DNA from 3 places in the Ferrimonas sp. genome. Region 1 is predicted to be linked to each of the others. Evidence: riboswitches for the same ligand, from Rfam matches in the RefSeq annotation. Region 1 holds a riboswitch; each other region holds the start of a gene.
What was found. Region 1 has a riboswitch for cyclic di-GMP ahead of ACN0RV_RS12770 (Ig-like domain-containing protein). Riboswitches for the same ligand answer to the same signal wherever they lie in the genome.

Region 1 (10,159 bases):
CGAGCGGGGCAGCAACCTGTCCGGCGGTCAGCGTCAGAGTGTTGCCCTGGCACGCGCCCTGTTGCTGGAGCCCAGGATTCTGATGTTGGATGAACCCACCTCCTCCATGGATAACACCTCGGAGGCCAGGTTCCTGAATAAGATGAAAGAGAGCTTGAAGGATCGCACCCTGGTGCTGATCACCCACAAAGCCTCCATGCTGGAACTGGTGGACAGGCTGATCATTCTGGACAAGGGCAAGATAGTGGCCGATGGTCCGAAAGAGGTGGTTCAGGAAGCGCTTCGCTCCGGCCGTCTCCACGTTGACCGGTAAGAGTGGCAGGAGCAGCTATGGAACATCAAGACAGACACTCTTCAGAGTCACAACCGCGGCAGCCCAACCCTGGCCCCGACAATTCCTCTCGGGGAAGTCATGTCCCGGAAGCGGACCTGCAGTTCACCTCCGACCGCATGGCGGTGGTTCTGGAATCCTCTCCCAAGGGGGCGCGCCTGCTGCTCTGGGGCATCGCCCTGTTTGTGGTGGTGGCCCTGGTCTGGGCCAACTTCGCCGAACTCGATGAGGTGGCGGTTGGCATGGGTAAGGTGATCCCGTCCAAACAGCTGCAGGTGGTACAGAACCTTGAAGGGGGGATCGTCGATGCCATCCTGGTGAAAGAGGGGGACCAGGTGGAAGCCGGTCAGCCCCTGCTCAGGCTGGACGACACTCAGTTTAAGGCCACCTTCAGGGAGAATGAGCAGGCCTACGATAACTTGCGGGTGATTGTCGCCCGTCTGAAGGATGAGGCCTCTATCCTCAGGCTGATGCATGAGTCTCACCAGTTCAGCGCCCCCAACCTGCAGGCCAGTTCTGTATACCTTAACGGCTTGCCCACGGAACTCAGCATGCTGGTCGCTCGGGAGCGGGAAGTTCTGGAGGGCAAAATCAATAATCTGGAAGCCGGACTGGATGTGTTCTCCGGCCAGGTTGACCAAAAGCGGGATGAGCTGATCGCCCTGAAGAACAAGGGGGCCAGCCTGAAAATCTCCTATGAGCTGGCCGAAGAGGAGATTGAGCTCAAGCGGCCATTGGTGATTGAAGGGGTGGTGTCCCAGATCGAGTTTCTCCAGGATCAGCGCAGCCTCAATGATCTCAACGGCGAACGGGAAGCGATTCGTCTCTCCATCCCCATGGTGGAGAAGGAGACCGCCGAGCTGATTCAGAAACAGTACGAGATGGTGGCCAAGGCCCGCTCAGATGCCCTGAGTGAGCTGAGCACCAGCGAGTCGGAACTGAATCAGATGGAGGAGAGCCGGGTAGGGCTGGAGGATAAACTCAATCGCACCCTGGTCGTCTCCCCCATGCACGGCATCATTCAGACCATCAACGTCAGCACCCTGGGCGGGGTGGTTCAGCCGGGGATGAACCTGGTGGAGATTGTGCCCCTGGAGGGTAACCTGCTGGTGGAGGCGCGCATCAAGCCGGAGGATATCGCCTTTATCCGTACCGGGCTGGAAGCGGTGGTCAAGCTGACCGCCTATGACTTTGCCATCTATGGTGGCCTGCATGGCAAGGTGGTGCACGTCAGCCCGGATACGGTTATCGATGAAGAGGGTCGCAGCTTTTACCTGGTGCGGGTGGAAACCGACCGGGCCTACCTGGGACCCGAGGCCAACCCACTGCCCATCATCACCGGCATGATGACGTCGGTGGACATCCTCACAGGCAAAAAGTCTGTGCTCGATTACCTGCTGAAACCCATTAATCGTGCCCGGGCCAACGCGCTGCGAGAACGCTAGGGGTAACAGAGAGGAGGGCAGTGCCCTCCTTTTTTACAGCCATCAAGCCACGCCTTGCGATCGCAGACCTTTTTGGGCTTGATCTGAGTCTCTAGGGTACTCACTCCTGCTTTCTGGCTTCAGGAGAGTTTGGCGCCGCTGCGCCTTGCTGACTCAGTAGCTGCGTCTGTCCCACCAGGACCTGGACATGTTGTTTCAGTTCTCCAAGAGGCTTTGCTCCCGACACCTGGATCACCTCCCCGCTGGCGTTGTGGCGAAGGATGTTACCGGGAGTGCCGGTTATGCCAATTTTTGCGACCTCGTTGAAATCCTCGAGGACCCGGTTGGCGTGTCGGCCACTGTCCAGGCACTCTTGAAACTGCTCTTTGTTCAGGCCGATCTCCTCGGCCAGGGGGGGGAGGCCCTCAAGGGCAAACCCCTGGCCACCGGACTTGGTACGAAGGTAGATCGCGTCGGTAAAGCGCCAGAAGGCGGAGTCTCCCCCCAGTTCAAAGGCACACTCTGAAGCCTCTGCCTGTTTCTGGGCTCCAGGGTTGTGGGATCCCAGAGGGCAATGGCGATAGACCCAGTTTATCTGCCCATTGGACTGGTCCACCAGCTGTCGTGCGGTAGAGTGAAATCGTTTGCAGAAGGGACACTCAAAGTCTGAGTATTCGATTAGGGAGATGGGGGCATCCGGGTTACCGTAAAAGTGGTCTCGTCCCGGAGTGGGGGGGCGCACCAGTTTCGCCCGCTCCTGAGCCAACTTTTCTCTCTGCTCGCGAGCTTTGGCTCTGGCTTGACGCTGCTGGTCGAAGTACTCCTGAATGCCCTGATCTACCTCCTCCTTCAACTGACCGCTCTCTTTCAGTTCCCGGATCACTTCCCGAGTGATCTGTTCCACCAGAGCGGCGTGCTCCTGCTGCTTTGGGGTCTCCTCTGCCCACACCCAGGAGCTCCAGAGTGAGAGGAGCAAGATTCCTCCCAGCAACGCGACGGTGATACTGAGTGTTCGGTGTATGGTGTCGTTCATGATAACTCCGGTTGGAGGTGACTGAGGCCGGGGGCCGGGGGCCGGCTTGTTCCTGATCTTCGACAAATGGCGCTACCCTTAGGCTAGCTCATCGACAGGTGACGCAGCAGCCGGATGTCGCAGGCTTTTGCCTGATTTATTGAACGCCGAGGCATGAAACTTTTTGTTTTACCTGGATTGACGGGTATTGAATGGTTGCTTTTCAGTCTTTCACTGAAATAGTGATAACTGCATCCGATATATCTTAAATATCATTTTCAACTTGCTGATTTATTATTATTTGGTTTTTTAGTTTTAAATTAAACAGTCCAGTTGTCTTCATGGTTAGGTTAGCCTGAGAGTGTCCAAACACATCTTTAGCGCCATTTCACCAGGCAAAGTAAATTCGGAAATATCGATCAAAAAATCGACGAGTTTACGTTGTCTCCCTTTGCGGTGGTTGTTAGCATGCCTTTACTTCGCGTCAATGAATGCGGGGTTTGTGGGCGAAGTGGGTGCTCACATTTGATGTTCTTGCTGGATTATCAATAAATTGGCCAGATAAAAACCATTTGGTCGGTAAAATAATCGAAAGCACTCCCGAAAAGGCAAGCCTCCGGGCAACTGGTGGTACGCAAAGTCACAGCTCTTTGGTTTAACCAAAGAGGGCTGGACTACCGAAGGAGTCGCGCTGCCTCTGCCCGATTTTGGGAGCTTTCGAGTTTTTGTAAACTTTGAGGGTTCCCAATTGAGAACAATAAACTTCTCCGTGGCTTCGCGCGATCTCGCCGTGGCCAACCTATCCGCTCGCTCCTCGTTGTTCGCTGCCCTTGTTACCTTCGGCTTGTCTCTGCCGATGGCGGTGAACCATGCCAACGCGGCCCCGGCCCAGAGCGCTTCACACAGTCAGCACTCTTTCAGCAGCCAGTCCATGGCCCTCGCCGATCTCATGATGCAGTACCGCCAGGCTGATGAAGCTCAGAAAGCGGCGCTGCTCGATCAATTGGTCAACACGGTACGTGTGCGTCAGGCTGAGTTGATGCAGCTCGCCGAGCACAATCCGGCCGCCGCCCTGAAAGCAGCCCTACCTGCGAACAGCCGCCAGGGAATGCCAGCCGAGGTTCAGGCGATGCTGGAGTATAAAGGCAGTGTTGATGGTGAGCTGGAAGTGTTTTACGAAGATTATGAGGATGGCACTCATAAGTTGCGTCATCAGTTGAAGATGGCCAATGGCAAGCGCATCACTCTGCATCTTGGCAGTCAGGCGAGAGGCCTGGCAAGTGGCACCAAGGTGCGCGCCAACGGCCTGCGCGTAGGCGAGGCTATGGCACTGACCTCGGACAGCGACATCCTGGTCCTGGCGGCCGATGGCACAAACACCAGCAGTGGTGAGCCGGCGCTGACCGATGCGCTGGGTGAACAACGTACCGCAGTACTCTTGGTGAACTTCACCAGCAACACTCAAGAACCCTGGACGGCGCAACAAGCCCATGATCTGGTGTTTGGTGAGGTCGATGACTTTATCCGGGAAAACTCTTTTGGTAAGACCTGGTTGAGCGGTGAGGTGCTTGGTTGGTTCACCCTGGCGGTCGATCCTACCGGCTGCCCAACCATGGACATTGCCCAGGCGGCTAGGAGCGCAGCCATCGACAGCGGTGCAGATCTGTCGGGTTATGACCGTCTGGTGTACGCCTTCCCCAATATCGGTTGTTCCTGGTCAGGTGAGGCCACCGTTGGTGGGTCTCCCTCTCACGCATGGTTTGATGGCACCCTGGACTCAGCTGGAGTGGTGTCTCACGAGCTGGGGCACAACCTGGGGTTGATGCACTCCCACGCCCTGGCTTGTGCGGGCAAGCCCCCCTTGAGTGATGGCTGCATCTCCGTTGAGTATGGAGATGTGCTGGACCGTATGGGGCAGCACACCGCGGGTCATTTCAGTGCCTTTCAGAAGGAGCGCCTGGGCTGGCTCAATTATGCCGGTACCCCTCCGGTTGTGACCGCCAGTGTTTCCGGTGAATATCAACTGGAGCCCGCGTCTTTGCAAAGCAGTGGCACCAAAGCGATACGGGTGCCACGTGATCTGGATCCGGTGACCGGCCAGCAGCGCTGGTACTACCTGGAAACTCACCAGGCACAAGGGTTCGATGAATTCCTGAACAGCTCCCCATACGGTGACAGTGTTCAACAGGGGCTGGTGGTGAGACTGGGAACCGACCAGTATGCCGGCAGTGGCTATCTGCTGGATATGACCCCGGGCAGCCAGTACTACGATTGGAATGACCTGGCCTTGCCGTTGGGGCAGACCTACACAGACAGCACTGCCGGGGTCAGCATCACCCTGACCAGCATCGGCAGCGATGGCGCCACCGTCAGCATCAGCTATGACCAGACCAGTTGCTCTTTTGCCGCGCCTCATCTGGCGGTGACGCCGGGTGAGAGCCAGTGGGTAGCCCCCGGCACACCGGTGACCTACTCCGTCAGCGTCACCAACACCGATGCAGAGGGTTGTGGTGATAGCCCCATCGATCTGGCAGCCAATGTGCCACAGGGTTGGAGTGCTGCCTTTGCCGACTCCTCCCTGAGGCTGGCGCCGGGTGCGACGGCAACCACTGAGTTGACGGTAACCTCTTCCACCTCTGCAACCGATGGCTATTACGACCTGACCGTCAACGCGGTTCACGGTAACGATGCCGCTTATCAGAGCAGTAATGTGGTCACCTACATCGTTAGTGACAGCTCCGGGGGCAGCAATCAGGCGCCGGTAGCCGTGGAAGATAGCGTGGTGCTGACCCAGGTGGAGTCAGTGGTTATCGATGTTATTGGTAACGACTGGGATCCGGATGGTGACGCCCTGCAGGTAGTGGGAACCACGCAAGGGGCCAAAGGAAGTGTCACCCTGCAGGGGGACAACTCCATCCTCTATACGCCGGCAAACAGATTCAAGAGCAGCGACAGCTTCAGTTATCAGCTGTCTGATGGCACCGATACTGTCACCGGTCAGGTCAGCATCACCCTGCAGAAGAGTGGTGGCGGCAATGGTGGCGGTGGAAAAGGAGGTAAGGGCGGCAAGTGAGGAGTTGTTGCCAGTTGCAATCTGTTTAATCAAGACGGGGCGATGGTGTTAACCATCGCCCCGTTTCCTTTTAATGCCTCCTAGTTAGAGGGAAGGGGACTCAGGGGACCTGTGGCACAGTTGTTGTCGCCATTGACCGCCCTCAGGTTACAGGTGGCGGTGTTGGAGATGGCTTCACACTCGCTGGTGCCATCACCCAGCAGCGTACAGCCGGCGCCAGCAGAGTTCACCGGAGCAATGGCGGTGGCCTTCACCTGATCGGAGAAGGGGCAAATATCCCCGGCAGGGATGGTGTCCGGTGAGTAGGAGCCGCTGTAGGTGGTACAGTCACCAGTATCTCCTGCGGGTTGCAGGGTAGTGCTCAGAGGCGTCAGGGTGACGGCCACTCCGGTCGGCATCATGGGGTCGTCCACCAGGGTCAGGTTGGTCAGCGCCACTTCACCTGTGTTGCAGACGGTGCCCTGAACGTTGATGAGCACCGCCAGGTTATCGCCAATATCCTCCAGATCGGCAGCACAACGCTTGACCACATTGAAGGAGGCGGCAAAGGTGCGCAGCGGACAGGTGGCGGAATCGGATGCCGCATCGATGGGGGAGCCATCGGTGCCCTGGGCCCCCAGGGTAACGGTATCGGACGGGCCATTGGATGCGGTGGTTTCGCTGAACTGGTAGATCAGCGCATCGCCGCTGCCCAGGTCGAAGGTGCTGGGGGAGCCTACTACACTGCCATCGGCAATGGCATCCGCCAGTTTGACCGGGTCATCACAATCGATGGTGGGATCAAAGTCCCGGGTTCCACCGGCTCCATCGTCCACCGGACCAGGCTGGTACCAGGCCAGATCGGCGGGCACATAGTTGGCGCCACCGTTGATGGAGTTTTGGAAGGTGGTCAGGTTGATGGCACCGCCACCATCGTTGTAGCCACAACCGCGCACGTTGTAAACGATGGCGGTGGGGGCATCGTCGTCTTCGGTGTCGTTGACACAGGTCTTGCTAACGTCGACGGAGCAGACATCGAAGTCGCCCAGGGCGAAGTCCTTCGCTGTGGCGGTAAAGGAGGTAGACGCACCTGTGCTCGCCATGAAGCTGGAGAAGCACTTGTTTTCGCCGAAGGCGTCGAAGATATTGATGCCGCCCTCGAAGAAGGTGGTTGGAGGGAACTTCCCGTCAGTCCCGGATTTCGGGCTGTAAGGCCAGGGCGAATTCTCTTCGTTGATGTTGGTAATGGCGCAAGCAGGCTGATCCGCGGCGTGTGCACCGTTACAGGTTGCTGGGCCTTCAGGCACCACAACACGAATGTTATCGGCGGCACAGTCGCCTGCAGACAAAGGTCCGCCACCACCGGGAACGTCCTGCTTATCACAGGCTTCCCACCACTCATACACCGCAATGTTGGACTGGGTACCACCATTGCTGAACTTCACCGCCACGTAGACGTCGCCGTCCACATGCTCACCGGTAAAGCCGGTGCCCGCAGGTGCGACGTCGTCCTGGAAGAACCAGAACGCCAGTTCGGCGTCACCGTTGTCAGCAAACAGGTCGGCACCGAAATAGATCACCTGCTCGCCAGAAACCACATAGTTGGCGGCATAGGCGTTGGTGATGTTGTTTTTATCCGGTGGTGGGGGAGAGAACTTGCGTCGCCAGTCTGCGATGAAGTTGGGTGTCTTGGAGCCCCCTCCGGTAAAGATGTCATCCTGGCCGTTTTTATCTTTGATGATGCCGGAGAACACCGTGGGACTGCCCCCTCCCTGATACAGGGTTTGCCAGTCATCTGGCGGCGGGGTGCCAGCATCCTGGACTGCATTACCTTCCAGTTCGAAGGTGCCGTCATCGTGGACGGCAACCGCAGAGGTGGCAGCCAGTCCAATGGCGGCCGCCAATGCCGTTAGTCGTGTAAAGCCTTTCATTCTCATCATGTCATATCCCCATTCTTATCTATGACGCCATGGTGTTGGCAACGGCGTGTCCTTATCAGTGACAACTCAGGGACAGCCTGCCAGTGCGGTAGAGGTGTTAGGGTTTCTGAAACCGGCGTCCAGTCGCACGTCAGCGTCTTGGAGCCTGAGGTTGGTTCTGGTGAACCTCTGCCTGAACTAAAGCAAGCCTTGGGCCAGAAGAATAAGGGTAATAAAAACAACAGCTTTTCATGTTTGTCGAAGCCTGGCTTTTTCATCTGTCTCAGTAATGAAACAGTGATTTTAGTGTGCCAGAGTCAATTAATTGTTTTTTGGGGAGCTTATTAATTGCTGCTGGATTCGCCCGGTTAACAGTCGTGGCTTCGAGGTGGGCGTGACGCTCCTTTTTTAGGTGACCAGTCAGGCAGTGTGTAACACCTTCTGAGAGAGAAATACCTTCAGTATGGCCTTTTAACCATCTTATTTTTTTGTTGAAAATTTCTTCTATAGCTGCAAGGTGGCGGGACCTTATGCTAGGCAACGGCATCGAAGGGACACAGTCGAGTATCCTGATTAGTGTCAATTAACTGATCGTTTCTGTGGCTTGAGTGAGGTTCGTGGACTAAACCTAATGCAGTATTAAGGGATTGCCTGGTTCATCAAGGGACATAATTTGGATACTGGTTCATGGCATCTCGGAAGCTTATCTGTCTGCAAGACCCGAAACAATGGATACTGCCTGACGAAGTGATTCAGTCAGGTTGGTCTCCCATCTACCTGGACTCAATAGACAAGGCTCGAGCACTCATAAGTGCAGAACAGCCCTCTTTGGGTGTCGTTCTTCTGGACAGTCGTTGGATTAATGGCCTCAATCAGGCGCTCGAGGTGTTGCTGCAGGACACCGCCGGCGCGGTGGAGTGGATTGGGCTGGTGCCCGAAAACTGGACTCAGAATGAAAATACCCGAAGGCTGATCGCCCGCTATTGCAGCGATTACCATACCCTGCCGGTTGATCCCCGGCGGCTGATGATGTCTCTCGGTCACGCAGAAGGCATGGCTCGGTTGCGCCGGGCCAGTGCTCTTGAGGAGGAGGCTCACCCTGAAGGGGTCTCCCTGGTGGGCGAGAGCAGTGCCATGCGCAATGTCTACCGACAGATTCGCAAGGTGGCCAAAGTGGATGCCACCGTCCTGCTGGAGGGGGAGAGTGGGACCGGCAAGGAGCTGGTTGCTCAGGCAATTCACCGCGGATCACTGCGCTGTGAAGGCCCATTTGTGGCAGTGAACTGTGGCGCGATCCCCATCAATCTCATCCAGTCAGAGCTTTTCGGTCATGAGCGTGGTTCCTTCACCGGTGCTCACTCCCGCCATCGTGGCCACATTGAAACTGCCTGTGGGGGCACCATATTCCTGGACGAGATAGGAGACCTTCAACTGGAGGTGCAGGTCAACCTGCTGAGGTTCCTGCAGGAGATGACCATAGTCCGGGTTGGGGGAGTAAAGCAGATACCCGTGGATGTCAGGGTGATTGCCGCGACCCATAAGGATCTGGCTGCCGAGGTGAAGGCGGGTCGCTTTCGCGAGGATCTCTACTACAGGCTATGCATCCTCAACCTGAAATTGCCCCCTCTGCGTGAGCGGCGGGAGGACATCGAATTGCTGGCCCACTACTATTTCCGTAAATATCGCAACCTGGCCAGCTCCAAGGTTCAGGGATTCGCCCCCAAGGCGATGCAGCAGATGATGGCCTATGAGTGGCCGGGCAACATCAGGGAGCTGAAGAACCGGGTACAGAGGGCGTTGGTGATGTGTGAACAGCGAACCCTGGGTCCCAAGGACCTTAACCTGCAGATAGAGTCGCTTCAGAATGAGGTAAGCACCCTGGCCGATGCCAGGGCTGAGGCCGACCTTAGGGTTCTGGTGGCGGCCCTCAACAGCAATGATAACAACATCATGAAGACCTCAAAGGAGCTGGGGATCTCCCGGGTGACCCTGTACAGGATGCTTGATAAATACAACCTGTCCGGCCGTTTTCAAGAGAACAAGGACTGATTCGCACAGCCCTGTGGCGGGATAGGCCTGCTTGGCTCCTCCTTTATAGCCATTGTCCCCACCGACTCAGCCAAAGAGGATGAGGCCGTCGCCAAGGCTTGGCGGGATTGATATAATGCCGGCCTTTGTTTGTTCATCCATGGGTTGTTATGTCTACGCACCAGCAGGAAGTGGCCAAGAGGCGCACCTTCGCAATCATCTCTCACCCCGACGCGGGTAAGACCACCATCACCGAGAAAGTGATGCTGTACGGAAACCTGATCCAGAAGGCGGGGACCGTGAAGGGACGCGGCTCAGGCCAGCACGCCAAGTCCGACTGGATGGAGATGGAGAAGGAGCGTGGCATCTCGGTAACCACCTCCGTGATGCAGT
Region 2 (10,159 bases), on a different contig from region 1:
TCTGCAGGCCTCGGACTATGGTGTCCAGCTCAATGCCGGCGGCCGTCGCCAGGGTCGCCGCCGCCAGGGCGTTGTCCACCTGGTGGCGCCCCACCAGAGGCAGGGTGACGGTCCGGGCACCGTCGATCCTGTGCAGGGTGAAGCGGTAACAACCGTTATTGAGCGGCTCCAGGTCCTCCGCATAGAGATCGGCGAAGGTGTGGCTGGAGAAGGTCAGAATGGGTCTGGCCCCCAGGGTCGCCTTAATAAAGTCGGCTTTATGGTCGTCGAGATTAACTACGGCGACGCCATCTTCTGTCAGATGCTCGAAAATCTCACTTTTGGCCCGGGCAACCCCCTCGATTGAGCCGAAGCCTTCAAGGTGGGCGGCCTGAACATTGTTGATCATCGCCACATTGGGTTTGACCAGGGAGGAGGTGTAACGGATCTCTCCGGGGTGGTTGGCCCCCAGTTCGAAGACACCAAATTGATGCTGAGGTTCCAGCCTGAGCAGGGTCAGGGGCACACCCAGATCGTTGTTGAAGTTGCCTTTGGTGGCCAGGGTGGGCCCTTGGCAGCTGAAGATGGCCGCCGCCATTTCCTTCACCGAGGTCTTGCCCACCGAGCCGGTGATGGCGACACGATAAGGATTCAGCTTGCGACACAACCAGGCCCCCAGTTGCCCAAGGGCCAGGCGAGTGTCCGCCACCACCACCTGTGGCAGATTCGACGGCTGGGGCTCGCTCACCAGGGCAGCGGCTGCCGTATCCGCCACCTGATTCAGGTAATGGTGGCCATCGAAGTGCTCACCCTTGAGGGCCACAAACACCCCACCCGCCTCCGGACGACGGCTGTCGGTAAACAGGCTGGAGATCATTCGGTCCTCTCCCACCAGCTCTCCGGAGAGGATCTCCGCCATCCGGCTCAGGGTCAGATCAATCATCCTTGGCCTCCATCAGCTGTTGCACCCAGCGGCGTTCGTCGTATTCCAGCCGCTCTGTGCCAATAATCTGGTAATCCTCATGGCCCTTACCGGCCACCAGAATCATGTCGTGTTCGCCCGCTTCCGCCACGGCCAGGGCCACCGCCCGGGCTCGGTCGGTCTCGATGCGACAGGGAATACGTCCGAGCAACCCCTGGCGCATCTGGTCGATGATGTGATCCACCGATTCGGTGCGGGGGTTGTCGGCGGTGAGCACCAGCTCGTCGGCCACCGCTTCCGCCTCCATGGCCATCAGCGGGCGCTTGCCTGCGTCACGTTCGCCTCCGCAGCCAAAGACACACCACAGGCGGCCACGGCAGTGGCGTCTCAGTGCCTTGAGTGCCTGGCCCAGGGCATCCGGCGTATGGGCATAATCGACCACCACCGAGGCCCGGCCAGGGGCGGTGAACGCTTCCATCCGGCCCAGGGCCGGCTGCAGCTGGCTGACCGCCTCAATCAGCGGCGTCAGCGCCACACCCCGAATCAGCATTGCCCCCAGTGCCGCCAGCAAATTGGCCAGGTTAAAGGCACCGATCAGTGGCGAGTTCAGCTCGAAGGCACCCCAACTGGAGTCCAGCTGTGCCTTCACCCCGCCGGGGTGGTAATCGGCAGACTGCACCGAGAGAAACTGTCCCCGACAGGTTGCCCCATCCAGGCTGTAGCCCACCGAGGGCTTGTCCGAGGGCCAGCTGCGGTGCCACTGGGCCCCATACTGGTCATCCAGGTTAAACACTCCGGCGTCCAGCTGAGGCAGATCAAACAACCGGGCCTTCGCCTCGGCATAACCGTTCATGTCACCGTGGTAATCCAGATGGTCCCGGCTGAGGTTGGTGAACACCCCCACCGCAAAAGGCAGACCGTCCACCCGGTGCTGGCTGAGGCCATGGCTGCTCACCTCCAGGGCAATGGCCTGGGCACCGGCCCTGGCCTGCTCCGCCAGAGAGCGGGCAACGGTGATGGCGTCGGAAGTGGTATTGGCGGAAGGCTTAAGGGCCCCCCAGAGGCCGTTGCCTACGGTCCCCATCACCCCGGCTCTCTCACCCATCAGGTGGTGAAGCTGAGCCAGAAGCTGGGTCACCGTGGTCTTGCCATTGGTGCCGGTGACACCATAGAGCACAGGCTCCGCCGCCTGTGGGTAAGCGCGCAGGGCGATGGCACTGAGCTGGCTGGCCAGCTTGGGCAGGCCAATGCGCAGCACCGGGGCGCTGGCCAGCACACCGGCCCGCTCCGCCTCCTCCAGCACCGCCACGGCCCCATTGGCCACGGCGGCGTCGATAAATTTACGGCCATCCACCAGGTGGCCGGGTATGGCCACAAAGCAGTCTCCGGGGACCACCTTGCGGCTGTCCAGGGTCAGCCCCTGAACCTCTGTCTGTGTGTCGAGCGTCATCCAGGGCGCCAACAGATCATCAAGAGCGATCATTTGCGCCTCCTCGGCGGGCCACCAGGTTACCGGCCCGCTCCTTATCACTTATGGGTGCCACATTCAGCATCTGCAGGGCGCCGGACATCACCTTGGCGAATACCGGTGCCGCGACCGTCCCTCCGTAGTAATCCTCCCCCTTGGGGTCGTTGATCACCACGGAGATCGCCAGTCTTGGGCGCTCGGCAGGCGCCAGTCCGGCGAAGAAGGTCACAAAATCATCGCCGTAGCCACCGGCAATGGCCTTACGGGAGGTGCCGGTCTTGCCGGCCACGGTATAACCGTCAATGTGGGCCCGCTTGGCGGTGCCTTCCGGACCGGTGATGCCGGAGAGCATGGACACCACCTCCTCCGCGGCCCACTCGGGAATCACCTGCTCCGCCGGCGGCATCTGATCCGGTTTCACCTTGAGAATGGATATCGGGTTCTTGCGGCCACCGTTGCCGAGGATGGCGTACATCCTGGCCACCTGCAGAGGCGTGGCGCTGAGGCCATAGCCGAAGGAGAGGGTGGCTCGCTCAAAATCGGACCAGCGATGACGACGGGAAAGCACGCCGGTGGACTCGCCGGGCAGATTGATGCCCGAGTACTCGCCGATGCCGAATCCGGCATAGCTGTCCAACAGGGTCTCGATGTCCATCCGCAGCGCCAGGTTTGAGGTGCCCATGTTGGAGGACTTCAGCAGTACATGGGTGATATCCAGCTTGCCGAAGTTTCGGGTATCACGCACCATGCTGCCGCCAATGCGGCGGTAACCCGGGCTGGTGTTGATCACCTCACCGGGCTCAGTCACCCCCTCGGCCAGAGCCGTGGCCACCACCACGGGTTTCACCGTCGAGCCGGGCTCGAAGGTATCGGTCACCGCCCGGTTGCGCATGGCAAAACTCTGCATCCCCGCCCTCTGGTTGGGGTTGTAGCTCGGGGTGTTGACCATGGCCAGCACCTCGCTGGTGGCCACATCCAGAATGACGATGGAGCCGGAGCTGGCCATATGGTATTCGGTGGCTTTCTTCAGTTCCTCATAGGCCAGAGACTGCAGGCGCATGTCGATGCTGAGCTTGAGATCATTGGGGTTTTCCCCCTCCTCAATCACCGACAGGTTCTCCACCACCTTGCCATCCCGGGACTTGCGCACCCGGCGCTTACTGGCTGAACCGGTGAGCCAGTCATCGTACTGGCGCTCCAGCCCCTCCAGGCCCTTGTCATCGATGTTGGTGATCCCCACCAGCTGGGCGGTGATCTCTCCCGCCGGGTAGTAGCGGCGAGACTCTGGTTTAAGGCCGATGCCGGCGATCCTGAGCTCCCGCACGTAGCGGGCCAGGGCCGGAGTTACCTGACGTTTGAGATAGACAAAGCGGCGCTTGGGGTTGGCCTTAAGCCGGGTCGCCAGCGTGTCGGCGTCTTCGCCCACCACCTCGGCCAGGGCCTGCCAGCGGCGACTATCGGCGAAGCTGTTCTTCTGGTTGAGCACCTTGGGGTCGGCCCAGATCGCTTCGGCGGGCACACTGACCGCCAGCATCTCACCGTTGCGGTCGGTGACCAGGCCGCGCTGCACTTCTCGGGTCTGGGTTCGCAGGGAGCGCATGTCCCCCTCGTAGATAAGCCGGTCCGGTGAAATCACCTGGATGTAGGCGGCCCGGCCGACGATGGCCAGGAAAACGGCGCACAGGGCAAACACCACGAAGCGGTAGCGATACTGGAACAGGGTGGGGTGCAGGTTCTGCTTGGCCCCGGACTTGGCCGGTGCCTTAGCACTGCGTCGCTTCAATGGGCGCTTCTTGCGCGTTGCTGGTTTCATGGCAGCCTCACCACAACCTCTTGCCCCGGAGCGGGACGTCCCATACCCAACTGCTTCTCCGCCATCCGCCCTACCCGGCTGTGCTCGGTCAGGGTCTGCTCCTCGAGGAGCAGATGGCGCCACTCAATATCCAGTTCATCCCTGTGCTGCAACTGTTGGTTCAGTGCATTGGTCATCGCCCGGGCGTCATAGGCGGTCCACACCACGGCCAGGGCACTGCCCAGGACGAAGACGCCCAGAATCAGCACCGGCCACTGACGGCGCAGATCCGCCATAATGGCGGAGCCGAGACCGGCATCCCCCAGGATCATCCTCAGCCCAGCCTCTCCGCCACCCGCAGAACCGAGCTGCGGGAACGGGTGTTGTCATCCACTTCCAGATCGCTTGGCTTGAGGGCCTTGCCCACAGTCTTCATGGTGCGAGTCTGATTGATCTGGTCCTCGGTCAGCGGCAGTCCGGGAGGCAGGGGCTCACCCTGGCTCTGGCGACGCATGAAGCGCTTCACCATGCGATCTTCCAGGGAGTGGAAGCTGATCACCGACAGCCGCCCCTGGGGCGCCAACGCCAGCAGGGAACCGGCCAGGGCACGCTCAATCTCCTCGAGCTCGCTGTTGATGTAGATGCGAATGGCCTGGAAGGTCCGGGTCGCCGGATGCTTGCCCTTCTCCAGCTTGTGCTTGGGAGTAATGGACTCGATCAACCCAGCCAGATCCCGGGTACGGGTCAGGGGCTTGCCCTCCTCCAGATGCGCCTTGATGGCACGGGAGATGGGGCCGGCGTACTTGTCCTCACCGAAGGTACGAATTACCCAGGCGATGTCCTTGGCATCCGCCCGCTCCAACCACTGAGCCGCGGTCTCCCCCTGGCTGTTGTCCATGCGCATATCCAGAGGACCATCGCGCAGGAAACTGAAGCCGCGCTCGGCGTCATCCAGCTGAGGTGAGGAAACGCCCAGGTCCAGCAGGACGCCATCCACCTTGCCCTCCAGTCCGCGCTCTTTCAGGTAGTCCGCCAAGCCGGAGAAGGGGCCATGAATGATGCTGAACCTGGGATCAGCCTGCTCCAGCTCCTGAGCCACCGCCACCGCCTGAGGGTCACGGTCGATGCCGTACAGGCGACCATCAGGCCCAAGGCGGGACAAGATCTCCCTGCTGTGGCCACCACGGCCGAAGGTTCCGTCGACATAGATGCCGTCCGGTTTGATGTTCAATCCATCCACCGCCTCTTTGAGCAGCACGGTGACATGACTAAAAGTTTCCGCCATCAGAGGGCAAATTCCTGTAAACGTTGATTATCGATAAAGGCTTCCGCTTCCACTGCGGCATGGGAGGCTTGGATCTGGTTCTGCCAGTTCTCTTCCGACCAGATCTCAAACTTATTCAGTTGACCCACCAGCATCAGTTGCTTCTCCAGGGAGGCGAATTGACGCAGGGGAGGCGGTATCAGTACCCTTCCCATGCGGTCTATCTCCACATCGCTGGCATAACCGAGCAGCAGCCGCTTTACGGCCCGCTCACTGGGCTGGGTGTCCGACAGGCGCGCCAGTTTCTGCTCCACCTCACTCCAGGCTTGGAGAGGGTAAAGCAGCAGGCAGGGGGAATGAATGTCTACGGTAACCACCAGGGGACCGGCGTCTTCCGCGCACAACAACGGCCGGTATCGCTTTGGTATGGCGATCCGGCCCTTGGCATCAAGTGCGATGCTGCTGGCGCCTCTGAACACTGGCTACTCCATCCCTGTTAAATTTCAGTCGGACAAGGTTTTCCCACAAATAACCACTTTTTCCCACAAGCTACCAAGTTTATGGACACAAAGCGAGTATTGTCAAGGAAGCCTGATGGGCGCTAAAGCCTGTATTTTCGGGGCTTTACGCTTAGTTTTTAGAGAGTTATCCGGGAATTAATCGCAAGTGGGATTGATGGATAAATCCCACTTGGGAGAAATGAGTCACGGGGCCCGACAAGGGACCCCGTGATATATGGCGGCGCTGTGCCGGCTGGCCTGACGACTCCCGAGGGAGTCCCCCCTGAGCGATTATCCGGTCGATTCCGGTTCACGCAGGAGGTTGGCCGATGGTCATCGCCCGTTACTGCGCCTGAGCTTGCCAGTAGAGGGAGTTGGCAGCCCCCAGATAGGCGCGATACCAGCTCAGGTCCCCGTAGTGGCGCAGGATGTGGTCGGCCACCAGGCCCACCCGAGGATCCCACCCCTGAAGCTCAATCCAGTCGTAGCCTATGGCCATCTGATCCCAGGTGGAACTGACGCCGGTGCCATCCACGCCGAAACTGGCCATGGCGGGCGCCAGGAACACGCGCTCGACCAGGGCATTGGCCATGCACTGCAGAGGTTCGTCGTTGTCCAGCAGCCCCTCCTGGCGGGCCACAACCATGAAGCCAACATCCAGGTGGGCATGGTTGAAGTCCTCCATCTTGCCGCCACCGTTGGCCAGGAACTGGTAGTCCCAGTTACACAGGTTGTCGCTCTCCATCCTCAGATTGTCCATATAGAAACCGAGGATCTCCCTGGCCTTCTGGCCCAGGTCGCTGTTGGCTTGACCCCACTTGTCCAGGTAGATCATCGCCGTACCCAGGGTCATGTCGTGATTGAACGGCAGTGGGTTGGAGAACAGGCCACCGTCGCCATAGTCTTCATTCTTGTAGTTCACATAGAAGTAGGACCCCTGAATGGCACCGTTTTTGGTGGTGCTGAACGAGCTGTCGTGCGCGCGCACGATTCGCTCGGCCCGGCCTATGTAGTAATCCGCCCGCTCCATGTACTGGGTGAGGTTCTCACTCTTGATGTGATCCACCAGTCGCAGGATGCTGTTGAGGATCATACCGTCGGTCAACGCCTCATTTCTCCAGGCACCGTTATAGGGACGACGCCAGCCAGGTACCGGCAGACCCGGAGTATTCAGGTACAGCTTGGGTGCCAGTCCTTCATAGGGCTCGTTGTGGATATTGAGCTCACCACGTTCAACCCGCTTCTCATCGGTGTAGTTGAACATGTGATCAGCCAACTCCACCGCATAGTCCAGATACTTGGTGTCACCATAGGTCTCGGCCATACGCACATAGGCGCGCATCCAGTAGTGACCCTGCCAGGCAAACTTCTTCTCGTCGTTGCCATTGGTGGTTCCGATAAGCGGACGCTGATTTGGATAGCTCTTGTCGAACTGAGCATCCCAGTCCGCCTGACTGGCCACATGGGGCACCGGTGCCGACACGTTGGAGGTGATCGCCTGCCAGTCGCCGCTGTCCAGCCCGTGCAACAGATGGGTGCCCTCGGCACCGTCACCTGAGGCCACCACACCCTGCCCCTGCTCGAAGGTCAGGGTCCGGGTCTTCTCCGCATTGTCCAGATCGACCAGCGCCAGAGCCTGCAGTCCGCCACTGGAGTAGCTGTCATTCAGGCGATAGATCCAGCGGTAGGTCGCCGCATCGGCATCCACTGCGCCATCGCTGATGCTGGCCTGACTCTCGCCATCGGACGCGCTGAGCTTACCGTTGTCCACGGTGATCTCCACATAGCGGGTACGATTGAACTCGAACGGGCCGGTGAGCAACACGGTGTTGCCGTTCCATCGGCCTTCGACGCTGTTGTGGCTGAAGGAGAGGTAGTCTCCGTCATCCGCCGACACCAGTACGGTGCTGGCCGCAGGATCGCTGTTCACGTCATCCAGCCAGGCCACCAGCCGGAATTCACCATCGGCACGCCAGTCGGCAATCTCGCCATAGGCACCCTGGCCATCAAAGTAGACCGCATCGCCCTGCAGTACAGGCGCCACCTCGGGATCCGGCTCTGGCTCCGGATCCGGGTCTGGCTCGGGATCCGGGTCCGGCTCGGGATCCGGGTCCGGCTCAGGATCCGGGTCCGGGTCCGGCTCAGGATCCGGGTCCGGCTCGGGGTCCGGGTCCGGCTCTGGGTCTGGATCCGGGTCCGGCTCAGGATCTGGGTCAGGAATCACCGGCGGCGGCTCCGGATCCGGGTCCGGATTGCTGCTGTCCCCTCCTGAACCGCCACAGGCGCTCAGGGTAAAAGTAAGAAGTGCTGCCCCAAACAAGCTCTTCAACGGTACGATGCCGTTGTTAATCTGTTCTTGTTGCCGATTCAAGTCTGATTTCTCCAACTGTCGGCAGATAAGAGGCGTGCGCAGGCAGGGACTTCAACCCGGGAAGGAAGACCGATGCCAGACATGAGGTAGTCCCGCTGTCTTGCCACTGATGGTAAGACCGGTGACTTTGCGCCTCCCACAAAGGGAGTTGCCTTTATCTGCTGTCTGATAATTGAGTGTTGAACTGGTGTCCCCAACCGGGGATGCACCGAAATAACTGGGGAACAGAATACTGATCGACCACTTTCTGGACAAACCACTCAAATTCACCAAGTTGACTTGAAAAGAGGACCATTTCTGAGTGATTTATGACCTTGTTTAACCAAACTTTAGAAGGAGGTTAAACAGAATGTCGAACGTGGAATTGATGAAAGATAAGGGTAAGCAACTGGGATATTGAGCATTTCTCTTGTGCTGACGGGCGAGAACACAAGGCTCGTCTCTTGCTGGAAAACTTTAGTCCATAAAGGCAATTTTGCGATCCAGATCACACCAAAGGGATCGGTTACAATTCGTTCAGCTTGAAGCACGGAGTTATCCCGAACCTTTGCTCCGGATTCCCGAACAAAGTTCATGGAACTTTCCATGAAAAGGACAATAAAAAACGCGGCCATGGCCGCGTTTCGTCTTTATTTGATCACTCGTAAGCTGGGGCGCCCCTTCTGCGGAGCCTCCGGCTTGGGTTCAGCCTCTGTGGCCGACGGTTCCGGCAGGGGCGCATCATCGCCCTCGAGCACCTGCTCGTACGCCTCTTCCGGCGGGAACAGGGTGCCAGCTCCGTTCTCGCGGGCGTAGATCGCCTCGATGGCGTACAGGGGCAGGACCAGGGCCTGGGGCTGTCCACCAAAGCGGGCATTGAACCGAACCTCATCGATGCCCAGCTGAAGATTCCCCACAGAGTGAGGCGCCACGTTCAGCACGATCTGGCCTTCCTTCACATACTGACGAGGAACGACCACACCGGGCAGATCCGCATTGACCGCCAGGTGGGGGGTCAGACCGTTGTCCACCAGCCAGTCATACATCGCCCGCAGCAGGTAGGGGCGTTGAGGGCTCAGCTCAGACACCGATGCGCAGCTCACGCTCGGCTTCAGTCAGGGAAGCCTTGAAGGACTCACGCTCAAATACGCGGGTCATGTAGGCTTTGACCTCGTTGCTGCCGCGACCGCTCACTTCGATACCCAGCTGAGGCAGACGCCAGAACAGGGCCGCCAGGTAACAATCGACCAGGGTGAACTCCTCACTCATGAAGTAGGGAGTCTCGGCAAACACGGGCGCCAGTCCCAGGATGCTTTCAGTCAGCTCTTTGCGGGCCGCTTCCGCGCGGTCTCCACGCATGATGCGCTCGGCCAGGGCATACCAATCTTTCTGGATGCGGTACATCATCAGACGGCTCTGGCCACGGGATACTGGGTATACCGGCATAAGCGGTGGATGAGGGAATCGCTCGTCCAGGTACTCCATGATGATGCGGGAGTTATACAGAACAAGCTCGCGGTCCAGCAGGGTCGGTACGCTGTTGTAGGGGTTCAACTCCACCAGCTCATCCGGCAGATGGTTGGGGTCAACCTGAATCACCTCGACACCCACGCCCTTCTCAGCCAACACGATGCGCACTTGGTGGCTGTACAGATCACTAGCACCGGAAAACAGTGCCATTACAGAGCGCTTATTGGCAGCAACAGCCATCGAATCCTCCAAACTCTTTCAGAAACGGTAAAACAGTTGGGGGCGAGACCGCCCCCAACTGCGCAAGAGGTAGATTGTAACCTTATTGGCGTTTAGTGTACATCACGCCAGTATTCCTTCTTCAGCAGGTAGGCCACGATGAAGAAGATAAACAGGAAACCCAGTACCCATTTG
Region 3 (10,159 bases), on a different contig from region 1:
GCTGCCATCGATGGCTCCTAACTCGTTTGTAACTCGTTGACCGGGTCGGAGTTGACCTTTGACTAGCAGACTAATTAAACGCCGTGAGGGGCAATATAGTGGTTTTCCGTAGCGCGGGAAGAAGGGTGACCGGCTTCACACTGGGCGGAGCGGCCTGGAGTTTGGGCGCAAATCAGTTCTGGCAGAGGTGGGGCAGGGGCTGCCATTGCGGTGCCCGCTCTATGGGGTTTTGCCCCAGGAACTGACTGAGCAGTTGGTAGAGCGAGGGGGAGGCCAGGTTCAGGGCGATGGGATCGGTGAAGAACGCCTCCACACAGACCGCAAAGAACTCTGCTTCGTTCTCGGCGCCATAGGGGTCTATCCACAGTCGGTCCCAGGCCAGGTTCGCCTGGGCCGAGCCCTCGGGCAGGGATTGGGCCAACTCAGCCTGACGGCAGTGATTAACAAAGGCAGTGGGGAATGCCTCCAGCCACCGCTTTTGCAGGGCCGCAGGCAGCGCCGGCAGCCCATCGGCGATGCCGCCGTTGGCCATATCCAGCTTGTGGGCCAGCTCGTGGATCACCAGGTTAAACCCGCTCCACTGCCTGCTGTAACCCAGCTCAGACAGGGACAGGATCACCGGCCCCTGTTCCCAGGCCTCACCCGACAACTCCTCCACGCTCTGATGTTCGACGCCGTTGTCGTCCAGGTAGTGGCGATCGCTGACAAACTCCTCAGGATAGATCAGCAGCTCATGGAACACTCCATAGGCCTCCAGCCCCAGATTGAGCACGGGCAGGGCGGCCATTAGGGCGATGTCGATGCAGTGATCATCGGTGAGCTTGGCCCCCATCACCGGGGTAAAGCGCTTGTCGTGAAGAAAGCACCAGCCCAGCTCCAACAGGTGAGCCTGCTCGTCTGTGGAGAGACCATTAAGGATCGGCAGGGCATCCAGGTTCTGTTGCCAGCGGGCCCGGCGTTCATGGTCGAAACGGGCCAGCAGTTTCTGTCGCCGCCAGTTGGAGAAAAAGTCAAACATGGCCATAGCTTAGCCGCAGAAGCCAGGGAAGGGAATGGTTGGGAAAGTGACAACAAAAAAAGGCGGCCCGAAGGCCGCCTTTGTGTTTTGGGGGATTACTTGTTCTGCCAGTGCAGCATCTGGGCCCAGGCCAGGTAGGGTCGGTACCAGGTGACTTGACCATACTGACGCAGCACGTGCTTGTTGATCTCGGTAACACGGGCATCCCAGGGGGCCAGTTCAGACCAGTCGTAACCGGTGGCAATCTGGTCCCAACGCTTGCTGATGCCGCCGCCGGTGACGTCGTAGTGCAGCATGCCAGGTGCCATGAACACCTTGTCGGTCAGGGTCTTGGTCAGGCACTTAAGATCGCTGTCATCGGAGGCATAGCCTTCGTTGTAGGCGGTTACCATGAAGCCAACGTCCAGGTGGGCGTGGTTTACGTCTTCCAGCTTGTTGTCACCGCTGCTGTTGAAGGCGTAATCCCAGGTGCAGGTACCGTCACTGTTGTAGCGCATATGGTCGGTGAAGAAGCCGTGGATATCTCGTACCCGCTGCTCCATCACAGGCTCGCCGCCGTCCAGCCACTTGTTCACATAGATCATGGCGATACCCATGGTCATGTCGTGGTTGTAGGGCATGGGGTTGGAGAACAGCCCCGAGTCGCCATAGTCGCTGTTTTTGTAGTTAACGTAGAAGTAGGACCCCTGAATCGCACTGTTTTTGGTGGTGCTGTATGAGGAGTCGTGGCTGCGGATGATCCGCGCCGCTTCCGCCAGGTACTGGTCCGCCTTGGTTGTGTACTGAGTCTTGTTGGCCGACTTGATGTAGTCAGCAACCCGGGTGATGGCGTTCAGGATCTGGCCATCACTCAGCACCTCAATACGCCAGCCGTTGTAGGGGCGACGCCAGCCTGGAGCAGGTTTGCCAGGGTTGTTGAGGAAGTACTTGGGGGCCAGGTCGTAGGGCTGGCTACCCAGGTTCAGCTCGCCACGGGCAACGCGCTTCTCGTCGGTGTAGTTGAACATGTGGTCAATCAGTTCAACGGCGTAGTCCAGGTACTTGTCGTCGTTGAAGGTCTTGGCCATGGTCAGGTAGGAACGCAGCCAGTAGTGACCTTCCCAGGCAAACTTCTTCTGATCGTTGCCATTGGTGGTGTTCAGCAGGGGACGGCCATTGCCATACACATTGTTGAACTGAGCGTCCCACTCTGCCTGAGTCGCCAGCAGAGGACGGGGAGCGACCACGTTCTGGCTGATGGTCAGGAAGTCGCCTGAGCCGACACCGGACAGATAGCTGGCGTCGGTGCTGTTGCTCTTGGTTTCGATCACGCCCTGGCTGGCATTGAAGGTGTAGCCGCGAACATTGCTGTCGTTGCTGTAGTCAATCAGAGCCAGAGACTGAAGGGTACCCTTGCTGTAGCTGCTGCCGTTGCGGAAAGCTGCATCATAGCTGGCGTTGGTGGACACCGCGCCATTGTTGGTTGATACCGTGGTCTGGCCGTCGGAAGCGGTCAGAACGCCAGACTTTACGTTGATCTCTACGTAACGGGTCTGGTCGAAGGCGAACCTGCCATCGATGCGCACGGTGGAGCCGCCAAACTTGGCTTCCACGCTGTGGTGGCTGAACGCCAGGTAGTTGCCGTTACCGCTTATCAGGTAGCTCTTGGCATCGGCGTTGCCGTCAAGCTGGCTCAGCCAGCCAACAACGCGGTACTCACCGCCAGGCTGCCAGGTCTGCAGGTCCAGGTAGGCACCGTTGCCATCGAACTGCACCGCCTTGGCGTCGGCAGGCAGAAGCAGGCCAGCATCCGGGTTGGTCACCGGGGGATCAACTGGGTCTACAGGATCCACCGGGTCGACTGGGTCTACCGGGTCAACGGGATCAACCGGGTCTACTGGATCAGTCGGTTCGGTCGGGTCTGTGGGCTCGGTTGGATCAACAGGGTCCACTGGGGCATCAGACTCGGGGTAGAAGGCATCCCACTGAGCCTGGTCGAAGTGAGTAGGTTCGGGGTTAGACACACTCAGGTTGCCCTGGAAGTAATCAGAGCCGCTGGTGTTGTGCACAGTACCGTTGTTGCCGCCCAGCTCCACCATGCCTTGCTCGGCATCGAAGGCGTAGGTGCGTGAGTTGGCAGGGTCCGCGTAATCGATCAGGCTGATGGCTTGCAGGGCACCCTTGGAGTAGGTGCCGTTGCGGCGGTAGAGCCAGTCGAAAGAGACCGCAGTCGGATCAAAGGCTGTGCTGCTGGCAGAGGCGGTGGTGACACCGTCGCTGGCGGTCAGCTTGCCGTAGTCGATGGTCACATCGATGTAACGCTGACCGGCGAAGTCAAACTTACCCCAGATTCCGGGGAAGTCGCTGCCGTACTTCACCTGCACATCTTTGTGGGTGAAGCCGATAAACTCGGAGGTGCCGGAATTGCTCAGCAGGTAGGTGCGCGCGCCGCTGTCGCTGTCCAGCTCGGTCAGCCAGGCCACAACCCGGAACTTACCCTTGGGCTGCCAGGAAGCGATCTCACCGAAGTTGTTGACGCCGTCGAAGCGTACCGCCTGACCTGTGGTTGCAGGAGGCGTGGGCTCAACGGGATCGGTAGGCTCAACCGGATCAGTCGGCTCAACAGGATCTGTGGGCTCAACCGGGTCGGTGGGCTCAACGGGATCTGTAGGCTCAACTGGGTCAGTGGTGTCAGTGCCACCGAATACGGCTTGCCATTCGGCGTCGCTGAACACACTGCTGTCGGGGTTGGTTACCTGGTGAGTACCCACGGAGTAGTCACCGGTCTGTACGCCGGCGAGGGTGTTTACCCCACTGGTGCCACCCACTTCCGCCAGGCCCTGGTCGCTTTCAAAACCATAGGCGCGGGAGTTTTCCGGGTTGACCAGATCCATCAGGATGATCGCCTGTACGCCAGCCAGGGAGAAATCTTTGCTGCCGCGGCGCATCAGCCAGTTGTAGCCGACGCTGGTGGGGTCGATGGCGCTGTTGCTGATGCTGTGAGTCACCTGACCATCGGTGGCGGTCAGTTTGCCGAAATCGACGGTCAGATCCAGGTACTTGGTGGCGTTGAAGCTGAACTTGTTCCAGATACCGGGGTACTGGCCGTTCCACTGCCCCTGAACACTGCCATGGTTCAGACCGATGAACTCCTTGGATTTGGAGTCACTGAGCAGGATGGTGCGCTGATCGGCAACGGGGTCCAGTTCGCTCAGGTAGGCGATGACGCGGAACTTACCTGTTGGCTGCCAGGTGGCAATCTCGCCATAGGCGTTGTCACCGTTAAAGCGTGCAGCGGTAGACTCACCGGAAGGCGCAGGTTCGACAGGATCTGTCGGCTCCACTGGGTCGGTCGGTTCCACTGGGTCAGTGGGCTCTACTGGGTCGGTAGGCTCCACGGGATCGACACCGCCGTTGCCAAATGCGGCATTCCACTGACCATCGTCAAAATGGTCAGGCGCGGGGTTGTCGATGGTATGGGGGCCGGTGCGCCAGTCGCCTGTGCCAATGTTCACCAGAGGGTCAAAGGACGCGCTGCCGCCTACCTCGACCAGGCCTTTGCCCTGATGAAAGGCAAACGCTCGGGAATTGGCGGCATTCGCCAGATCGATCAGGGCCAGTCCCTGGATGGCACCCTGAGAGAAGTCGCTGTAACCGCGGCGATAGAGCCAGTCAAATGCGGTCGCAGTGGGCTGGATGCTCTTGTTGCGCACACTCCTGGTGGAGGTGCCGTCGGATGCAGTCAGCTTGCCGTAATCCACCTGGATCTCCAGGTAGCGCGAGGTGGCGAAATCCAACTTGTTCCAAACACCCGGATAGTCGCTGCCCCATTTACCCTGAACGCTGCTGTGGGTAAATGACAGGAAATCGGTGGTTGAGGATGAACTCAGAAGGATCGTCCTGTTACTGGACGTTGGATGAAGCTCGGCCAACCAGGCGACAACCTTGTAGGGGCCGCTGGGTTGCCAGGCATCAATCTTGGAATAGGCGTCGCTGCCGTTGAAATGAACGGCGTTGGATGCGGTTACGGTCGTAGGAAAAAAAATAGAGAGAAAGAAAACAAAAACAAGGGCATGCGATAGCGCACCACCTTGCCCAAGTGGTTTCCCCCAATAAAACTGCCGAGCCATAATGACAAGCCTCAATTTAGCTGGGCAGACAAAATGGCGACGTCAGTGAGGGACTGCGACTACAAGACACAACCTCCATTCTAATAAGGAGTTGTGTGTCCACAGTACACCATCGACATGAGGTAATCCCGCTATCATGGACCGAAGTCTTTAGACCGGAGATATTGCGTCCTTAGCTTTCGCTAAGTTTGCCTTTGTCTGCTGTCGTGGTTACAACAGTCGCTCGCAACATGTGGTTAACATTCCTTATGTGTTGCAAGCGACGCGTGTGCCCTAAGGCGAGGTTAGAATGCCTAATCAATGATCGAAAAACAACCTAATGTTTGGAAATGTAGGGTAAAAATGGCGCAAAGTGGTGTTTATCTAACCTTAAAACAGCCACTTCCGTGAGTGGTAAAAATTTTGTTATTTACTATGTGCAAAAGGTTCTTTGTCAGTAGGGAAAATTTAATTTAGGCGGACATTGTGTGAGGGGAGAATCTCATTTGTGAGAATTGTGTGGACAAGATCTGCCCGGTTGAGGGTGTTTTTTCCCGGGAGGTGGAGGGACCAGCACAGCCTGCCTAAACTTAGACCAGTTAAAGGAAACAGAGAGTTGACTTCGTGGACGAGACAAAAGTGCCGGTCAGCGAATGCGAGCAAAGGAAGGATGCCCCCCCTTTTCTGGTACAGCCCGATGAACTCGTCGACAGTCTGAGGGGCTGCCCGGATGGGACGCCTCTTTTGGTGGATGTGGACGATACCCTGTGGCTCAGTAACTCCACCGAACAGTTTATTGCTTCGGTACAGCCGTCCCTGCTGGTGGCTCTGCTGCTGCAATTTATGGACGTGTTGCAACCCTGGCGGTGGTTTACCGGCACTGAACAGCGCCATTACCGGGATCTCTATCGGGTCAAAGCTTTGCTTATCCTGTTTCCCTGGTCCAGGAAGCTGTGGGTCAGACGTGTCAGGCAGTTGGGGCCTGGGTTTGTTAACCACAGGCTGGTCGAACCGTTGCGGCGTCACCATGGTCCCATCTATCTGGTGAGCTACGGCTTTGACTTTATCGTGAAGCCCTTGCTGGAAGCCGCCCAAATTCCCTGGCCATTGCAGGTGAGTTCAACATTGGACAATGCAGTCCATTTCCGTCAGCAAGGAAAAGCGCAATCCATCAGGTTGTCTCTTGGTGAGAAGGTGTTAGGGCGAGCCTGGTGCGTCACTGACAGCATGCTGGACAGGGATCTGCTCGAGGCCAGCGCGAAGGGCTTGCTGTGCAGATGGCCAGAGAGCCGCCCTGTACGGGCAGGCATGGATCCCATGCTGCCCTTCGTGTATACCAAGAAGGTAAAGCGCCCCACGGAGAGCTACTTTACCCGATCCGTCATAGGCCATGACTACCTGACCATAGTGTTGGTGTTCGGCTTAACCAGCCCTGAGCCCCTGCTCACCTGTGCCAGCCTGTTTCTCTTCCTGCTCTCCTATTTCAGTGCCTATGAGATTGGCTATGCCGAGAATGACAGGCTGGGTCTGCTCTACGAGGCCAAGCCTAAGGTCAGTGAGGCGTTTCTCAGGCTGGGCAGTGCCTTTCGACCCTGGTTTGCCTGGGTGTGTGCCATGGCTCTGGCGCTACCCGCCGCCTGGCTGGCGCGGGATCTCAGTTGGGTGCCCCGGGTGTCGGGTATGCAGGGCATGGAAGCGACGCTCTCGGTCTGGATCAGCTTCATGCTGTTGCTCCTGGTGGTAAGAGGCACCTTCTTCTGGTTTAACCGCATCAGGGAGAGAGGACGCGCGGTACCCATGCTGCTGCTGCAACTGGCCAGAACCGCGGGGTATTTCGTTGTGTTCAGCTCTTCGCTGGTTGGGGCACTTTTCTGCTTTACCCACGGTCTGTCCAAATGGATACCCTATGTGACCTATCGATTTGGGGGGGAACGTAAAGGCATGCCGCTGCACCTGTTTAATGGGCTGATGCTGTTTATGGTGCTGCTGTTCTGCTGGGTATCCGGTGCGACAAGCTGGTCGCAGTTAACCCAGTGGCAGACGCTGGTCATTCTTGCCTATGTTGTGGTACGTGCCGCCAAGGATGTGTGGGGGTTCAGGGACGCGATGGCACCGCTTAAACCTGCGGACAGAGCAGAGCCCGGCGTATTGCCGACCGGTGTCGAGGAGGACAAGGGAGCCTGACGGAGGGGACTCTGTCGAAGCCACTTATTCAGGTGGTCATTTTGCTTAGGGGCAGCAATTGAAAGTCACGATTGTAGTCGTTGATGTGCTGCGTCCTGCTGAACTTCTCAGCCAGTAACTCCTGATGAGCCAACAGCCAGTCACGGTAATCCCGCTGGTTCTCCAGTAGCTGCTCCATGGCATCTGCCACCGAGTCGTCACTGTAGGGGTCGGCCACCACGCGAGCCGGAACATCGTCGAGAAAGCCGTCTATGCCGGTCTCTTCGGAATGCAGAATGGGGACGCCACTGAGCAGTGCTTCCACGTAGACCATGCCAAAGGTTTCATCGACACTGGGAAGCACCATGCCCCCATACTGGGGCAGGGCAGACAAAAGGCTGGTGTTGTCCATCTCGCCCTTGAGGATCACTCTGTCACTCATCTCGGCATGGTCGATCAACTTCCTGGCTTCGTCGAAGGCTGCAGCCGTGCCTCCACCAATGATCTCCAGGGTCAGATCAGGGTATCTGGGCGCCAATTTGGCCACTACCCGCACCAGGCGGGCGAGTCCCTTCTTTTTGAGCACGTTGAGATCCATGATGGAGACAAGGCGATCGGCCTGAAAGTCCGGTGTGGTATTCCAGTGGCGTTCGGCGACAAAGTTGGGCAGGAGTTTCTGTTTCTCCGCAGGAAGGTCAAATCGGGCGTTGAGCAGGGGTTTGAACCAGGCGGACACATAGTAGATTCGCGAGGCATCCTTCAGCTGCCGCTGGAAGAACAGATCATAGTGGGGCTTGTACTTGAGGATTTTGGCTTCCGCTTCGCCTCGTACCGACAGTGCCAGCGGAACCCTTAGCCAACGGGCCAGCCACCATCCGGCGATCCCCTCGAAGGCAAACTTGTGAGCATGGATCAGGTCAAAGCTGAGGCCTTCCTGACGTAACATCCGGCGAATGCGCCAGGCCACCAGGGTCATGCTGATAAACAGAAGCAATCCAAAGGGCAGGCCCCAATATTTCATCGAGGTGACATGCTGATCGCCCTGGTCGTCCCCCTGCAGAGCATTCACGGCAAAAGGGTTGGCGGTGCGCCTTAGGGCAAAGACCCGGTAGTCCACTTGTGGGTTGGCGCGAATGAAATGCCGAACCGCCGGGGTGTTGGTATCCCGGTTCAGTGAGGGGTACTCCACCGCCAGGTGAAGCACTCTCTTGCGGCGCCCGCCCATCTGGGGTGTGGGTGTGCCCGTCATGACTGATCCCCCCAGGCGTTAAACAGGAAGCTCAGGTTACCCAGCAGATAGCGGCGCCACATGCGCCCGGGCTCCTGCAGCAACCGGTAGATCCATTCGGCCCTCATGGCCCGGATCCAGCCGGGCGCCCGATGCACTTTGCCTGCGGTAAAGTCGAACAGGGCACCGACACCGATGGCCAGGGAGGCGCCGGTGTGGGGCTGGTAGTGCTCTATCCAGCGCTCCTGCCTGGGGTTGCCCATGGCCACAATCACCAGGTCGGCGCCACTTCGCTTTATGGTGTCACAGATCCCCGCCTGGGCCTCCTCGGGAGCAAAGCCATGGTGGTAGCCTACCCAGTGGTGATGGGGGTAGTGGTTTCGCCAGATGGAGAAGCAGCGTGAGACGCTCTCTTCATCGGCGCCCAGCAGGAACACCTTCAGCTGGTGGCGACTCTGTGCCAGGTATCTTGGGGTGAAGTCGGTGCCATTGAGGTTCTCGTTGAACCCGCGGCCATATTTCCAGCGACTGGCGATCTCCACGCCGACGCCATCGTTGACCACCAGAAAGCGGTTCAGTACCGATTGATACTCGGGATCCCGTCTGGCCAGGTTGATGGTATGGGCATTGGCGTAGGCCATCTTCAGAGGCGTCCTCCTTTCGACCGCGTCATCCAGCAGGTGAATCACCTCCTCGCCGCAGCGGGCGTCCAGGCGAACGCCCTGGATCACCCTCGGGGACTCCAGTTCCTGCCGGTAGGCGCGAATGAACTGGCGGGTGACGCCGGGCCAGGCGTAGCGCTCAGCTGCCTGTATTGCCTGAGTGCGTTGGTCGACGTAACTCCCCTGGCACTCCTCCATGTAGTGGTGGATGGCCCGGGCGGCGTCGCCGGGGTCGTCGAAATCCATGACGCGTCCCACCTTTGCCCTGTCGACGATGCGACGAAAGCTTGGAATGGGGGAGGCCAGAGGAATGAGTCCCGCAGACATCCCCTCCACCAGGGTGAGGCCAAAGCCTTCATACTCTGAGGCGCTGACGATAAAACTGGAGTCAGAAACCCGTTGTCGGATCTGCTCATCGGAGAGATCCGTTTCGATGGAGACGCACTCTTCCAGAGACAATTGCGAGATCAGCTGGCAGAGGCGTTCGAGGTTGTTATCCCAGTTCCGGCCAACGATTTTAAGCCTGGCCTGAGGTTGGAGTTTGCGCAGCTGCTCCATGGCAAACAGCAGCTTGTCTATCCGCTTATTGTCGGAAAATCGCCCCAGACACAGCAGGTGGGGAAGCAGATTTTGACTTCCCAGGTTGGAGAATTTGCCAATCTCCACGCCGTTTTCCACCAGCTCAAGCCGATCCTGAGTCAAAGGCTGAAACAGTTCGGCATCATTGATGCTGCAGGCGAAGACACGGCTATAGGCGGTCAAGGTGCGGCGAGTGACCGTGTGAAAGTAGGCCTGTTTCAACGAGCGGGCAAAGTTGGTGTGAAAGAAGCCACCGTGAGTGGAGAGGAACATCGGTTTTTTATGGCGACGACGAGTCAGCGCCAGGTAATCGGCAAAGAAATCGACGCCATGCACATGAATCAGGTCGAAGCTCGCCAGGTGCTTTAAAACGGCCGGAGCGATGGGGTATTTGTAGCTGCCTCTGTAGGGGATACGGATG

Region 2: linked by a shared signal. The riboswitch ahead of ACN0RV_RS01755 (hypothetical protein) and the one ahead of ACN0RV_RS12770 (Ig-like domain-containing protein) in region 1 are both predicted to bind cyclic di-GMP.
Region 3: linked by a shared signal. The riboswitch ahead of ACN0RV_RS07700 (hypothetical protein) and the one ahead of ACN0RV_RS12770 (Ig-like domain-containing protein) in region 1 are both predicted to bind cyclic di-GMP.

The regions. Positions count from the first base shown of each region.
Region 1 is NZ_JBLXDO010000013.1:95,431-105,589, reverse strand. Features, by position in the region: gene ACN0RV_RS12785 (type I secretion system permease/ATPase) at 1-313, shown strand, start outside; gene ACN0RV_RS12780 (HlyD family type I secretion periplasmic adaptor subunit) at 331-1,776, shown strand; gene ACN0RV_RS12775 (DsbA family protein) at 1,877-2,788, opposite strand; cyclic di-GMP riboswitch class I at 3,365-3,449, shown strand; gene ACN0RV_RS12770 (Ig-like domain-containing protein) at 3,516-5,840, shown strand; gene ACN0RV_RS12765 (hypothetical protein) at 5,921-7,759, opposite strand; gene ACN0RV_RS12760 (sigma 54-interacting transcriptional regulator) at 8,426-9,787, shown strand; gene prfC (peptide chain release factor 3) at 9,937-10,159, shown strand, end outside.
Region 2 is NZ_JBLXDO010000001.1:367,127-377,285, reverse strand. Features, by position in the region: gene ACN0RV_RS01785 (UDP-N-acetylmuramoyl-tripeptide--D-alanyl-D-alanine ligase) at 1-922, opposite strand, end outside; gene murE (UDP-N-acetylmuramoyl-L-alanyl-D-glutamate--2,6-diaminopimelate ligase) at 915-2,384, opposite strand; gene ACN0RV_RS01775 (penicillin-binding transpeptidase domain-containing protein) at 2,371-4,182, opposite strand; gene ftsL (cell division protein FtsL) at 4,179-4,493, opposite strand; gene rsmH (16S rRNA (cytosine(1402)-N(4))-methyltransferase RsmH) at 4,496-5,446, opposite strand; gene mraZ (division/cell wall cluster transcriptional repressor MraZ) at 5,446-5,904, opposite strand; gene ACN0RV_RS01755 (hypothetical protein) at 6,269-8,296, opposite strand; cyclic di-GMP riboswitch class I at 8,379-8,459, opposite strand; gene ACN0RV_RS01750 (ClpXP protease specificity-enhancing factor) at 8,926-9,363, opposite strand; gene sspA (stringent starvation protein SspA) at 9,356-9,985, opposite strand; gene ACN0RV_RS01740 (cytochrome c1) at 10,078-10,159, opposite strand, start outside.
Region 3 is NZ_JBLXDO010000006.1:68,761-78,919, forward strand. Features, by position in the region: gene ACN0RV_RS07690 (FMN-binding protein) at 1-8, opposite strand, end outside; gene ACN0RV_RS07695 (zinc-dependent peptidase) at 173-1,018, opposite strand; gene ACN0RV_RS07700 (hypothetical protein) at 1,114-4,794, opposite strand; cyclic di-GMP riboswitch class I at 5,246-5,330, opposite strand; gene ACN0RV_RS07705 (HAD family hydrolase) at 5,731-7,290, shown strand; gene ACN0RV_RS07710 (glycosyltransferase) at 7,319-8,518, opposite strand; gene ACN0RV_RS07715 (WecB/TagA/CpsF family glycosyltransferase) at 8,515-10,159, opposite strand, start outside.